One region of the Marinomonas sp. ATLA20 genome, then DNA from elsewhere that is predicted to be linked to it. Evidence: predicted binding sites of a transcription regulator. Region 1 holds the regulator's gene; each other region holds the start of a gene.
The links. The regulator sigma-54, encoded in region 1, starts transcription at its own class of promoters, with help from an activator protein. The targets are predictions, from matches to a motif close to TGGCACNNNNNTTGCTNT.

Region 1 (4,745 bases):
GGCAATGCCGCCCATGCTGGCAACAATGGGCATGAGTATGGCGAGTGCGACAACTTGGTCCAGAGTGTCTTGGAATAAACCTATTACATACGATGCGGTGAAGGCTGTTATTAGGTTTATACCAAGCCACACTGCACGTCGCTTGGTGGTTTTCATGATAGGGGCGAAAGTATCTTCGTCGTCATCAAGACCCGCCATGCTTAACATGGAGTGTTCGGCTTCATCACGGATAACGTCAACAACGTCATCGATGGTAATACGGCCAAGTAATTTTTTGGTTTTTCCATCAATGACGGGAGCGGAAACCAAGTCCATCTTTTCAAAAAGTTGTGCTACTTCGCTGGCTTGGGTTTCTGCGTCAATAACAGTAAATTCGGTCTCCATGATATCGCGCACTGTGGCGTTGATGTCAGAGACTAATAGTGTGGTCAGGGGCAAGGTGCCTAGCAAGCGATCAGAGCGGCTGACAACAAGTAGGCTGTCTGTCATGTCTGGTAGAGAGTTGTGTCTGCGTAGGTAGCGAAACACCAGGTCGACGGTGATATTCGGACGTATGGTGATGGTGTCCGTGTTCATCAAGCCGCCGGCAGAATCTTCCGAGTAGCTTAATAGTGCTTCAACTCTTGTTCTGTCTTGCGTCGTCATGGACGCAAGCACTTCTTTTACTATTTTTTCTGGTAGATGTTGTAGTAAATCGGCAAGGTCATCGCTTTCAAAATGTTCGGATACGGCGATTAATCGCTCTGTATCCATGTTTTTCATGAATTGTACGCCAATATCTTCGCTCAGATATTGCAGTACTTCGCCTTCATTTTTGGCTTCAATTAGCTCCCAAAGAAGCTTACGTTCTTTGGGAGGGGAGGACTCTAATAGGCGAGCAACGTCCTGAGCTGGCAAAGCGCCGTTAAGTAAATAACGGATTTGCATGGTGGCACCAGATTCGAGCGATTCGGTGACCGTTTGCAGGTGGTTAAGCGTGTTTTGCTCTGACATTGATTCCTTACTCGTCTTCACCAAAACGATTGTTAATTAATTCTATCACCGCTTTAATTGCGTCGTTTTCATCTTCACCGTTGGTTTTGACACGAATTTCAGTGCCTTTGCCAGCGGCCAGCATCATCATGGCCATAATGCTTTTTCCATCAACATTGCGGCCTTCTTTTTCTATGGTGATGTCGCAAGAGAAACGAGAGGTTGTTTCAACCAGCTTGCCCGCTGCGCGAGCATGCAAGCCCAGTTTGTTTATGATTGTGACGGACTCTTCCTGCATGCTTATTACCTATATTAATGAGTCAAATATATTGAATAGTTCTTCACTGCTTTGTGCCGCACGTAATTTATCCAGTGATTCTGGAGATTGTGCTAACTCAGCGATTTGAGCCAATGTAGAAAGGTGTTGATCGCATTCTTGAGGTGGCACAATCAGCGCAAATATTAGGTCGACCGCTCGTTTATCGATAGAGTCAAAATCAATTGGAGTTTGCAGTGACATGACAACGATAGCTGTGTGGTTTGCCGACTCTAGACGACAATGCGGAATGGCAATGCCATTACCAATGCCTGTACTGCCTAGTTTTTCTCGGCCAAGTAGTGCGTCATAGATTTCTTCGTTGTTGCAATGAAGGCGGTTGGAAGCGACTTCAGCAAGGCTCTCAAGGACGCGTTTCTTACTAACAATGTCTTGTTTTGCGAGAACAAGTTCTGCTTTTAATAATGATTTCAAGGACATGATAAAATGGTATCCGTTTAGATCAGTCGTTTTCGTTCATTGGAAGGAGGGATGTTCATCGCCTCTCGATATTTGGCTACAGTACGTCGCGCAACCTGTATGCCTTGGTCTGCTAAAATAGCCGCTAGCTTGTTATCACTTAATGGCTTTTTCGCTGGTTCATCTGACACAAGCTTCTTAATCATAGCTCGTATTGCGGTAGAAGAACATTCTCCTCCAGAGGCGGTATTCACGTGGCTGGAGAAAAAATATTTAAGCTCAAAAATACCTTTTGGTGTGTGCATGTATTTTTGCGTCGTCACCCGTGAAATGGTTGACTCATGCATACCCACTTCTTCTGCAACATCATGAAGCACCATGGGTTTCATGGCTTCTTCACCGAGTTCGAAAAAATCAATTTGTCGACTTACAATGCAGCTGGCCACTTTCAATAATGTTTCGTTGCGGCTCTGCAAGCTCTTCATGAACCATTTTGCTTCTTGAAGAGAGGTTTTGATGTAAGTGGCGTCTTCTGTAGTTGCCGCTGTGCTCGCCATCGCAGAATAGGTTTCATTGATTTTGATTGGCGGTAGGGCGTCGTTGTTTAGCTCAACTTGCCATACACCATGACGCTTTTTCACTGAAACATCAGGAATGACGTAATCTGTATCATCTGCGTCGATCACTGAACCTGGGCGCGGGTTAAGCTGTTGAATCAAGTTGACGACTTCTTTTAGCGCTTCGTCTTTTAGTTTTGTCTTGCGGCTCAGTTGTGCGAAATCTCTATTACCTAATAGTGGCAGGTAATGGTCAATAAGGTTGTACGTGCTTTTGTAAAGTGGATGACTCTGGAAGGCTTCTAGTTGTACTAGAAGGCAGTCGCGTAGGTCGATTGAGCATACGCCAACAGGGTCGAAGCGTTGCAGTCTATGTTGCACAGCAATGACTTCTTCTATTTCTAGGTCTTCTAATTCGATGCCAAGGGACTCACAAATGTCATCGGTAGAAATGCTTAAGTAGCCATCAGGTTGAACGCATTCAATAATGGCATAAGCAATTTCAATGTCACGGTCTGACATGTGAGTTAAGTTCAATTGCCAAATTAGATGGTCTTGGATACTTTCAGCTGGAGCGTTGCGACTTTCGAAGTCTCCGTCACCTTCATAACTATTGTGATCACTGACAGCAGCAGAACTTTGATAGGTGTCATCCCAGTTACTATCGATAGATAGTTCTTCGGGGATGCTTTCAGTCCACTCTGATTCAACGCGTGCTTCTTCGTTGTTATCGACGGTTGTCTCAGGGGCACTTTTGGATTCTATGCTGGCTGGTATTTCGTTATGCAGTTGTTCGTCGTCGTCTAGCTCAAGCAGCGGGTTAGATTCAAGGAATTCGTGTATTTCTTGTTTTAAATCCAACGTAGAAAGCTGCAGCAAGCGAATAGCCTGTTGCAGTTGAGGCGTCATTGTCAGCTGTTGGCCGAGCTTTAATTGTAAAGACTGCTTCATAGAGCAACTCTTTCTTCTAATTGAATGAATTGGAATGAGTTGTGCATACTACTCCCTTTCTACAGCAATGATAAGGGGTTACAGACGGAAGTCGTCACCTAAATAGACCTTTTTGACTTGTTCATTGTTAATGACGGTATTGGCGTCACCGGATGCAATAATGTAACCATTGCCAACAATGTAAGCTTTGTCACAGATGTCTAGAGTCTCTCTGACATTATGGTCGGTAATTAGAACGCCGATTCCACTCTCTTGGAGGTGTTTAATAATGTGCTTTATATCTCCGACCGAAATCGGGTCTACGCCAGCAAAGGGTTCATCAAGTAAGATGAATTTTGGGTTCATCGCAACGGCTCTGGCTATTTCTACTCTGCGTCTTTCTCCGCCTGATAATGCCATGCCTAGGTTGGTGCGAATATGAGTAATGTGAAACTCTTCAAGAAGTTCTTCCAGTCGCTCATTTTGTTGTGCTTTTGTTAGTTCTTTGCGTGTTTCTAAGATGGCTAGAATGTTGTCTTCAACGGTCATCTTACGAAAAATTGATGCTTCTTGTGGAAGGTAGCCGATGCCTTTTTGCGCACGTGTATGCATAGCATCGCCAGTCACATCGACACCGTCAATAAAAACGCCACCCGCATCATTTGTCACCATGCCTACGATCATATAAAAACATGTTGTTTTGCCTGCGCCATTTGGGCCTAGTAACCCAACAGCTTCGCCAGATTCAACCGAGATAGATACATCCTTTACGACTTGGCGTTTTTTGTAGCTTTTTGCAAGGTGTTTTGCTTCTAATAGTGCCATCTATTTTTTCGTCTCAGGTGCTGGTTCGTTTTGTGGCGCTTGTGGTTGTAGTGTCATTGATACGCGCCCTGAATCTTTTTTCTCGGCACTGAAGGTGCCATCTTGGATCATATAGAGTATGTAGTCTGCCGTGATGGAGTTTTGCATTCGACTTAGGTAGCCATTCCCCATGATTTCTAGCTTTGATTCGCTGGTTAAATAACGAATTTCATTGCCTTTACTGATGACAATGTTCCCGCTCCAATCTACTTGCTGACTGAATTTTGCTGGACTGCCACTCGCTTCTAGGCTGTTGAATTTTCGTGTTTGAGGGTCTGTCGATACTTTAAGGTATTGTGCTTGTATCTCAATAGAGCCTTGTTTGACGAAAACGTTGCCTTTGTAAATTGCTTCACCCGAATTTTGATCGAATGACGCTTCGTTGGCTTGTATTTCTAATGGCTTATTAAGGTCATCAGGTAGGGCATATGCGTATTGGCCAATAAGGGCTGAAGTTAGCAACGCACCGATGTTAATGAATTGTTTCATATTTTCCTCGTACAGACCCTGTCATCACGACTTCTTCTGAATTTATATAGGTTGTGATTTCGCCAGCAGAGGTCTCTCCTTGTGTGGAGATGAGTGTCGCATTTCCATAGCTGGTTAATGATTTGTCATTGTCTAAGTAATGTATGTTATCTGCACTGAGCTTTATATCTTCCGACTGGAGGTATTTTTTAGTCGCT
Region 2 (4,745 bases), on a different contig from region 1:
TAGCTCTTTGATCAGGTCATCTTTTGATGCTTTTGTTTCGTGTTGTCGACCAACAATTTGCTCTAGCTCTTCCATTGCGCGTAAAACGATTAGAGAGGGCTCTTGAACTTGACGGTAAGTTTGTTGACCACCATCCGCTAACACGGTTTTGGTTGAGCGACCAAACTTGAATTTCTTGCTTTTCGGAAGTAACGAGCCTTTTTCACGGCGGTAATAGATTTTTAAAACGTCGTGTCCGCCTTCGTAACGCAAAGTGAATTTTTCAATGTCCTGTATGCTGGTGATACCCATGGACTGAAGTGTTGGATACATAGCTAGCTTCCCGTTGATTAATAAACAAATTGTTGTTCTTAATTAGTAGGGGATTGTGTCCGTAAAAGCAAGTCCAAAACAGTAGAAAACTGAGATAATGCAGGCAAATTGCATATAGTTTTGCCTGCATTACATTTTCTTGATTAGCGTTATTTTAATCGCTGAAAATTAGTCTTCATCTTGCTCGGCGTGATCGATATTTAACTCTTTAATTTTGCGAGTTAACGTATTTCGTCCCCAGCCTAGAAGTAACGATGCATCGCGTCGGCGTCCGCCAGTATGTGCTAGCGCTGTTTCTATCATGATGCGCTCAAACTTTGGCACGGCTTGATCGAGAATGCCTTTTTGGCCTGTTGCCAATGTGCTGTCCACCCAATTTTTAAGCGCTTCTTCCCATGATGCAAAGGGTTGTTCGTGAGGAACGGCCGCCAGTAATTCAGGTGGCAAATCCTCCACTAAAACTTCACGTCCAGAAGCCATAACAATCAACCAACGACAAGTGTTTTCTAATTGTCGAACGTTACCAGGCCACTCTAACTGTGTTAGATAGTTTTCGGTTTCTTTGCTGAGTTGTTTCGGTTCCACCGCTAGCTCTTCCGCTGCACGGCTTAGAAAGTGACGGGCAAGCTTTGGAATATCTTCACGACGCTCTGCAAGCTTAGGCAAATGGATGCGAATAACGTTGAGACGGTGAAACAAATCTTCTCGGAATGAACCTTGTTGTACTAAGTTCTCTAAGTTTTGATGCGTGGCTGCAATAATACGAACGTCAACTTTAACAGGTGTGTGACCACCAACACGATAAAACTCACCGTCTGCCAAAACACGTAATAAGCGAGTTTGTGTTTCGGCTGGCATATCACCGATTTCGTCTAAGAAAAGTGTACCGCCATTGGCTTGTTCGAAGCGGCCGCGACGTTGAGTGTTGGCACCCGTGAACGCGCCTTTTTCATGACCGAATAATTCGGACTCGATTAAGTCGTGTGGGATAGCGGCCATGTTTAAAGCGATAAAAGGGTTTGCTGCTCTTGGGCTATGAGTATGCAGTGCTTGTGCTACCAGCTCTTTACCGGTACCAGATTCACCGTTGATTAAAACCGTAATATTTGAGTTAGCAAGTCGACCAATGGCGCGGAAAACCTCCTGCATAGCAGGAGCTTCGCCGATGATTTCTTTATCGACTTCTGGCTCTTCTGCAATATCCATGTTGTCAGTACTGGGTCTTGCATTGCGGTGGTGGAGCATGGCTCGTTTCACCAGACTAACCGCTTCTTCTACATCGAAAGGTTTTGGCAAATATTCAAAGGCACCGCCTTGATAAGAGGCAACAGCACTTTCAAGATCAGAGTGCGCCGTCATAATAATAACGGGTAAATAAGGATGATCTTTTTGCAGTTTTTCGAGTAGCTTTAAGCCGTCCATACCAGGCATACGGATATCACTGATAATGGCGCTTGGTTGCTCTTTATCAATCATGTTGACTAGGTTTTCGGCGGAATCAAATAAACGACATTGGATTCCTTCTTGTTCTAATGTTTTTTCTAGTACCCAGCGAATAGAACGATCGTCATCAACAATCCATACTGTTTCTTCTGCTGTCATGAGTGTTTCTCCTGGTCTTGGACTGTCGTCTCAATGGGAATTAATATATTAAATTCGGTTTTTTTCGGGTAACTGTTACATTCAATAATGCCATGGTGCTGATGAATCACGGATTGCGCGATGGATAGCCCTAAGCCTGTTCCATCGGCTCGTCCACTGACCATGGGATAAAATAGTGTTTTAAGAATGGCTTCTGGTATGCCTGGTCCATTGTCTATAATGCTGATTTTGCATACTAGGCGATGGCGCTTAGAGCCAATGGTGAATTGGCGTAATGCTCGAGTCACCATATGAATGGTTTTATGGCGATTGTCTTCATCATCCAACAGCGCTTGCATGGCGTTTCTAGTGATATTGAGTAAGGCTTGAATCAACTGAGATTCGTCACCGATCAAGTCTGGAATACTTGGATCGTAATCTCGAATCAGTTCAATTTGGTTGTCTGTTTCGACTGAAATAAGCTGTCTAACACGCTCAATAACCTTGTGAATATTGAGAGGCTTGTTTTTAGGTAATTGTCTAGGACCTAATAAGCGGTCAACAAGGTCGCGTAACCGATCTGACTCTTCAATGATGACTTGTGTGTAATCGTTTAGCGCTTCGTCTGTGAAAGCGCGACTAATTAATTGTGCCGCGCCACGAATACCACCTAATGGGTTTTTAATTTCATGTGCCAAGCCTCGCACCAGCTCTTTGCTGCTTTCATGGTTCGCTATAATCTCGTCTTCTTGAGAGATGCGCTTCATTCTATCGCGGGGGTACAGCTCTATAATGAGGCTTTCAGTTTCATTCGATGTGCCCATAACAGGCGTGACGGTATAGTCACAAAAAAGCTTTCTGTTATTGCTGCTCTCTATTTCTGCCTCTCGCTTAGTGAAAGGGTGGCCAGATTTTATTGCGGCATAAAGGGCCTGAATGCTTTCTTCGTTTTCACGAAAAGCGGCGCCAATGTCATTGCCATAAATTCGGCGTCGGCTGACCGCCAATAGCATTTCAGCTGCAGGATTTAGATACTCGATCTCAAGTTTGTCGTTCAATTGAACAACTGCAGTGGATAAATGGTCGATTAATAAACTATACACAGACAGTGCCTCTCTATTGACTACTGCTTTTTATGATTTCCTTTAATAACAGTTGCAAAAAGCGAACCAACATTGGGCAGTCCGAGATAGCGTATTTATTAAGGTCTTTGTATTCACTAAAAAAAGTTCTATGCACAATTATAGTGCATGTCGGTAATGGTGTTTCTTTTCGTGCAAAAAAAGTTGTGCATTAAAAAGCTGTGCAAAAAAGTTGTGCATTAAAAGCCATACAAAAAAATCTACAAATGCGAGCAACAAAACAGGGCTAAAATGTTAGAGAAAAAAAAGCCTCGAACAAGGTCGAGGCTTTCGTATTTACTTAGCGATTAAGTATTAAGCGCTGTAGTAAAGTTCAAACTCAAGTGGGTGAGTCGTCATAGAAACGCGACGAGCTTCGCCAGTTTTAAGTTCGATGTAAGCATCGATCATGTCGTCAGAGAATACGCCGCCTTGAGTCAAGAACGTGCGATCTTCGTCTAGGCACTTAAGTGCTTCTTCTAGGCTGCTAGCAACCTGTGGAATCGCATGAGCTTCTTCAGCTGGAAGGTCGTACAAATCTTTGTCTGCAGCATCGCCAGGGTGAATCTTGTTTTTGATACCATCGATACCAGCCATCAACATAGCTGCAAATGCTAGGTATGGGTTAGCGGTTGGATCAGGGAAACGAGCTTCAATACGTTTGCCTTTAGGGCTTGCAACGTATGGGATACGAATAGAAGCAGAACGGTTACGTGCAGAGTATGCAAGCATTACAGGAGCTTCGAAGTGAGGAACAAGACGCTTATAAGAGTTCGTTGAAGCATTAGTGAACGCGTTCAATGCTTTAGCGTGCTTGATGATACCACCGATGTAGTAAAGCGCCATTTCAGATAGACCAGCGTATTGATCACCAGCGAATTGGTTTTCACCGTTTTTCCAGAAAGACTGGTGAACGTGCATACCAGAACCGTTGTCACCAACGATTGGTTTAGGCATGAAAGTCGCAGTTTTGCCGTAAGCGTGAGCAACGTTGTGTACACAGTACTTAAGAATTTGAACTTCATCCGCTTTCTTAACTAGAGTGTTGAATTTAACACCGATTTCGTTTTGACCAGCGGTTGCTACTTCGTGGTGATGAACTTCAATAACCAAGCCCATTGTTTCCATAGCGCCACACATAGCGCCACGTAAATCGTGGTGAGAATCAACTGGTGGTACAGGGAAGTAGCCGCCTTTTACGAAAGGACGGTGACCCATGTTGCCGCCTTCAAATTTCTTATTTGAAGACCAAGCTGCTTCTTCAGAGTTGATCTCTACAGAACAACCTGACATGTCTGTTTTCCATTTAACATCATCAAAGATGAAAAATTCAGGCTCTGGACCAAAGAAAGCTGTGTCGCCAAGACCAGTCGACTTAAGGAACTCTTCTGCACGAAGGGCAACAGAGCGTGGGTCACGGTCATAGCCTTGCATAGTAGAAGGTTCGATGATGTTACAACGAACAATAACAGTTGATTCTTCAGTGAAAGGATCGATGATAGCTGTATCGTCCTGAGGCATCATGATCATGTCTGATTCGTTAATGCCTTTCCAACCAGCGATGGATGAACCATCAAACATTTGGCCGTTTTCGAAAAACTCTTCGTCTACCGTAATAGCTGGAATCGTTACGTGTTGTTCTTTACCTTTAAAATCGGTAAAGCGAAGGTCAACCCACTTCGCATCATGCTCAGCAATCAAGGCAAGGGTCTTGTTTGACATAGTTGTTCT
Region 3 (4,745 bases), on a different contig from region 1:
TGCTGCATGTTGGCCTCTGTAAATCGGTCTTATGTATTAGCCATGATACCGTTTATCTGTGTCAGTAAGTAGGAGATTGTGAGTCAGTATCATGTCGATTGAATAGTGATGAGGGCGTAAAGCATTAACTCAATAGTGTTAGCAAAAGAAAACCCCCGCCAAGGCGAGGGTTTGTATTTTAAAACGCTAAGCTTTTAAGAAAAGCGATTAGCTCTTTTTAAACTCTGGGTACGCTTCCATACCACATTCAGAGAAATCTACACCTTCGTATTCTTCTTCTTCGCTTACACGAACACCCATGATGGCTTTGATGATTAACCAAACCACTAGGCTAGAAACGAATACCCAAACGAAGATAGTAAGCGCGCCGGCAATTTGTCCGCCGAACGTTGTGCCATCGTTCGTTAGTGGCACAGCTAGCAAGCCCCAAAGACCAACCACACCGTGAACAGAGATTGCGCCCACTGGATCATCGATTTTAAGCTTGTCTAGAGTCAAGATAGACACAACAACAATCAAACCACCAACCAGACCGATTAGAGTAGCACCTAGAGCTGACGGTGTATCAGGACCTGCCGTGATTGCTACCAAGCCAGCAAGTACGCCGTTTAGAAGCATGGTTAGATCGGCTTTACCGAATAAGATGCGAGCAAGGATAAGTGCACCGATAGCGCCACCCGCTGCTGCAGCGTTAGTGTTCAAGAACACCATGGCAACAGAGTTAGCACTAGCGATATCGCCAAGTTTTAGTACAGAACCGCCGTTGAATCCAAACCAACCCAACCAAAGGATCAAAGTACCTAATGTCGCAAGTGGAAGGTTAGCACCAGGAATAGCGCGAACTTCACCGTTTGGACCGTACTTGCCTTTACGAGCGCCAAGTACCAATACACCAGCTAGTGCAGCAGAAGCACCGGCCATGTGAACGATACCAGAACCTGCAAAGTCAGTGAAACCAAGGTCACCAAGGCTAAACATACCGAATACAGAACCGCCACCCCAAGTCCAGTTACCTTCCATTGGGTAGATGAAACCTGTCATAACAACAGCAAATACTAGGAAAGCCCAAAGTTTCATACGTTCAGCAACCGCACCAGATACGATAGACATTGCTGTTGCAACGAACACAACTTGGAAGAAGAAATCAGAAGCGCCAGAGTAGATTGCGCCGCCTTCGAATCCGCCTTCACGACCAGCGAAGTCAGTTAAAGTAGAAGCCACATCGACGTCTTGAATACCAGTAAGGAACCAGTCACCGCCGTACATGATGGCGTAACCACAAACTAGGTACATAACACAAGAAATGGCAAACAAAGCCACGTTTTTAGTAAGAATTTCAGTGGTGTTTTTAGCACGTACTAGACCCGCTTCTAACATGGCAAATCCTGCTGCCATCCACATAACCAGCGCGCCACACACCAAGAAGTAAAAGGTGTCCATCGCATATTGTAAGTGAAAAATTTGATCTTGCATGTTTCGCCCCCCTAAAGGCTTGTATAAATCGAGCAGTGATTAAACTGCTTCTACACCAGTCTCACCGGTACGAATACGAACCGCTTGTTCAAGGTTAACGATAAAGATCTTACCGTCGCCGATTTTGCCAGTGTTTGCTGCGCCAGTGATGGCTTCAACTACTTGGTCGGTCATATCGTCCGCAATGGCAAGTTCGATTTTTACCTTAGGTAAAAAATCCACTACATATTCAGCGCCGCGGTATAGTTCTGTGTGGCCTTTTTGACGTCCGAAACCTTTTACTTCTGTTACGGTGATACCTTGAACGCCGATTTCAGAAAGTGCTTCTCGAACATCATCGAGTTTAAATGGCTTGATGATGGCAGTTATAAGCTTCATACCCACTGTCTCCTTAAAAAGTCAGTTTTATTGTCGTATCGCAGGTACTTAGCTCTATTCAATATGCGTGCCACATATGGGGATGCCCTTATAACAATGGCTTTGTAAGGATTTTGTCGACTTTACGAAATTAAAAAGAGCCGTGTATCGCTTTAATTAGTGCGGCATATTGGGTTGTTGCTATAAGTTGCTGCATTAAGTTGGTGCGAATATAGCGTTTTTACGAGAAAGAAAATGAGCGATTGCGGTTATCTTGTTGGTTTTAATTGAAAAATAGACTCGCAACATGAGAATAGGATGTGCGCTTTAGTGAGAGGGGGGCTTTAATAGAAACGACAATGTTTGAGTTTACGCACACAAAAGAGGCAATAAAATCGACTTGAGTGTTAATAAAAAGGGCAGTGTTACACAAGATGTTCACCAAGATCCCTTGTTAGCGCCTTAGTTAGGCTTTTATACTAATGTATTGTAAACGCAGAAAAAGAGACTCGTATGATTGATCAATTTATAAAGCAGCTTGGAACCGGTCTAGGTCAAGCCGCAGAAACATTAGGTAAACTACCAAAAGAAGAAATTCAGGCTCAGCTTCATCAGGTCGCACAGAATACCTTAACGAAAATGGATTTGGTGACCCGCGAAGAGTTTGAAGTGCAAGCATCGATGTTAGCCAAATACCGTGAAAAGCTGGCTGTGCTAGAAGCGCGTTTAAACGAGCTAGAGAAAAACGACTGATCTGATCACCGTGTAGTCGAGATTTGGAAAGCTCGCTTATTTGAGCTATTTCCAACCTTGAAGCCAATCGTCTGGCGACGCTAGCGTTTGCCAAGGCAAGTAATACTGATTTTTGTTGATGACGGCTTCAAGCACACATTCTACGACGATGTCGTCTTCATCACGAATCAGTTTAGTGACAATGAAATGCTTCTCTTTTTGTTGTGGCGATGTGGACGTCCACTTCGATAGCAGAAGCTTATTGGGGTTGAGTTTTTTCACCTATAGATTCCTCGTGTGTATTTTGTATTGTATACGTGCATTATGGATAATTGGATTGTTTGGCGATCCTAAGGAGGAATACAAAAAGCTTAATTTCAAGTTAAATTTTACAAGTATTACAGGAAAAAATACGTAACTTTGCCACTTTTTGGCATAATAACAGTGACTATAAAATCATATGGAATATGTAAGGAAAAATTATGCCAAATGGATATTGGGCAGTGATTGGAGCTACAGTACTTCTTTCTGCGTGTACGAACACTTCTAATGATACACCTCCCTTCGAGCGTTATACCTTAGCTAATGGCATGGAAGTGCTAATTTGGCCCAATAGTAACTCTCAGTCTAATAACGAGGTTGATATGAATCTTGTTATTAAAGTAGGTAGTGAAGACGAGCGGCCTGAACAAGCAGGGCTAGCGCATTTTGTTGAGCATATGGCCTTTGAACAAATAGATGCATCAGACCATAATCCAATTGAAACTTGGCTAGATGATTTAAGTCTTGAAAACAGATCACATGCTAATGCTTACACGACATTCGACAGGACGCATTATTATTTACATTTTAGCGATACCTCTGCATCCAGAATGCAACAAGGTGTTGATCTACTAGCGCATATAGCTAGCCAGACTGGTTTTGATAAACAAGAAACTGAACAAGAAAAAGCTATTATCCAAGCAGAGTGGCGTTATCGCGAAAATAAAGAAACGGCTCGTGATATGTGGACTAAATTCGCTTTGGAAGAACATCCTTGGCGGAATCATTTACCAATTGGAAATATGGACGTGGTCTCTAATGTGACAGTACACCAATTGGCTGAGTTTTATAAAACGCACTATCGGCCTGATAATGCGTTTTTAGTGGTAACTGGGGACTTTGATTCATCAGATTTAAAGCGGCAGATTAGTGACACTTTTTCTGGCTGGCAAAAGCCTGACGAACCATATCTAGTGGGTACATCTGTTCTAAAAATACCTTCCGCTAAGATCCATACTTTACGAGCGCCAGATATATTAGGATCTAATCTTCAACTTGAAGGTTTCAGTGATAACTGGTCGGTTCGATCTGAAGAGGATTTATACCGAGCTGAAATGATAAGTGCTATTTTCAGTGTCTTACAACAACGCTTAACCCGTGTGGTGAATCGTGAACAGTTGAACATGAATTTGCATGCTTATTTTGGTCATCACCTAAGTGATCGACATCTAGGGCATTTCGTATTTGAAGCTAATGGCGATACTAAGGACTTACAGAAAGCGACTTCTTTACTATCTCGAGAGTGGGCCAGAATGGCGCAATATGGCCTTACTCAAGATGAGTTAAATAGTTGGCGCGAGACAGTGCTTAAGAAAGAAAAAAATAACCTCGATAGTGCCGAGCATCTAGCTAGAAAGTCTGTTGATAGCCTGATGAGTGGTGACCTACTTCAAGGGCAAGGCCAGTATTATCGTTTTTTAGAACAAAGCTTGCCTAAGTTTACACCTAAGCAAAGCCAAATCATTGCAGAGGATGTGTTGACTTTTTCTCCCCGAATTACGCTCACTCAAAATCCTACTGAGACAACACCAACTAATACCCAACTTCAAGAATGGAGTCGTTGGCCAAGCCAAGTAGCTGCACCTCTTGGAGGGCAAAAGCTACACGAAGCTTGGGCGGTTATAAAGCAGCCGGGCGCAATAAGCGCACATGAAATACTGCCAAATGATATCGAAATATTCACATTATCAAATGGCATCAAGGTTTTTTACTCGCGTTTAAAGAACAACTCAGATCGTATTGATATTCAGCTTGTTGGACAAGGCGGTTTAAACGTATTGAGTGATGAGGCAGCATTACAAGCTCGCTTAGCGCTGGGGGTGATGGCTGCAAGTGGTTTACGAAGCTTTGATGGCCCAGCA

Region 2: a site for sigma-54 is predicted at 3,048-3,065, ahead of glnL (nitrogen regulation protein NR(II)). Genes of this name have one in related genera too.
Region 3: a site for sigma-54 is predicted at 1,907-1,924, ahead of glnK (P-II family nitrogen regulator). Genes of this name have one in related genera too.

The regions. Positions count from the first base shown of each region.
Region 1 is NZ_JBXUKU010000009.1:70,230-74,974, forward strand. Features, by position in the region: gene mgtE (magnesium transporter) at 1-993, opposite strand, end outside; gene AC2A4J_RS15080 (HPr family phosphocarrier protein) at 1,001-1,270, opposite strand; gene ptsN (PTS IIA-like nitrogen regulatory protein PtsN) at 1,280-1,729, opposite strand; gene AC2A4J_RS15090 (RNA polymerase factor sigma-54) at 1,747-3,216, opposite strand; gene lptB (LPS export ABC transporter ATP-binding protein) at 3,295-4,020, opposite strand; gene lptA (lipopolysaccharide transport periplasmic protein LptA) at 4,021-4,548, opposite strand; gene lptC (LPS export ABC transporter periplasmic protein LptC) at 4,532-4,745, opposite strand, start outside.
Region 2 is NZ_JBXUKU010000001.1:771,585-776,329, forward strand. Features, by position in the region: gene AC2A4J_RS03555 (DUF3461 family protein) at 1-312, opposite strand, end outside; gene ntrC (nitrogen regulation protein NR(I)) at 481-1,914, opposite strand; gene glnL (nitrogen regulation protein NR(II)) at 1,911-2,996, opposite strand; gene glnA (glutamate--ammonia ligase) at 3,330-4,736, opposite strand.
Region 3 is NZ_JBXUKU010000001.1:904,498-909,242, forward strand. Features, by position in the region: gene AC2A4J_RS04125 (carbon-nitrogen hydrolase family protein) at 1-8, opposite strand, end outside; gene AC2A4J_RS04130 (ammonium transporter) at 208-1,473, opposite strand; gene glnK (P-II family nitrogen regulator) at 1,513-1,851, opposite strand; gene AC2A4J_RS04140 (accessory factor UbiK family protein) at 2,344-2,583, shown strand; gene AC2A4J_RS04145 (TIGR02450 family Trp-rich protein) at 2,629-2,844, opposite strand; gene AC2A4J_RS04150 (M16 family metallopeptidase) at 3,045-4,745, shown strand, end outside.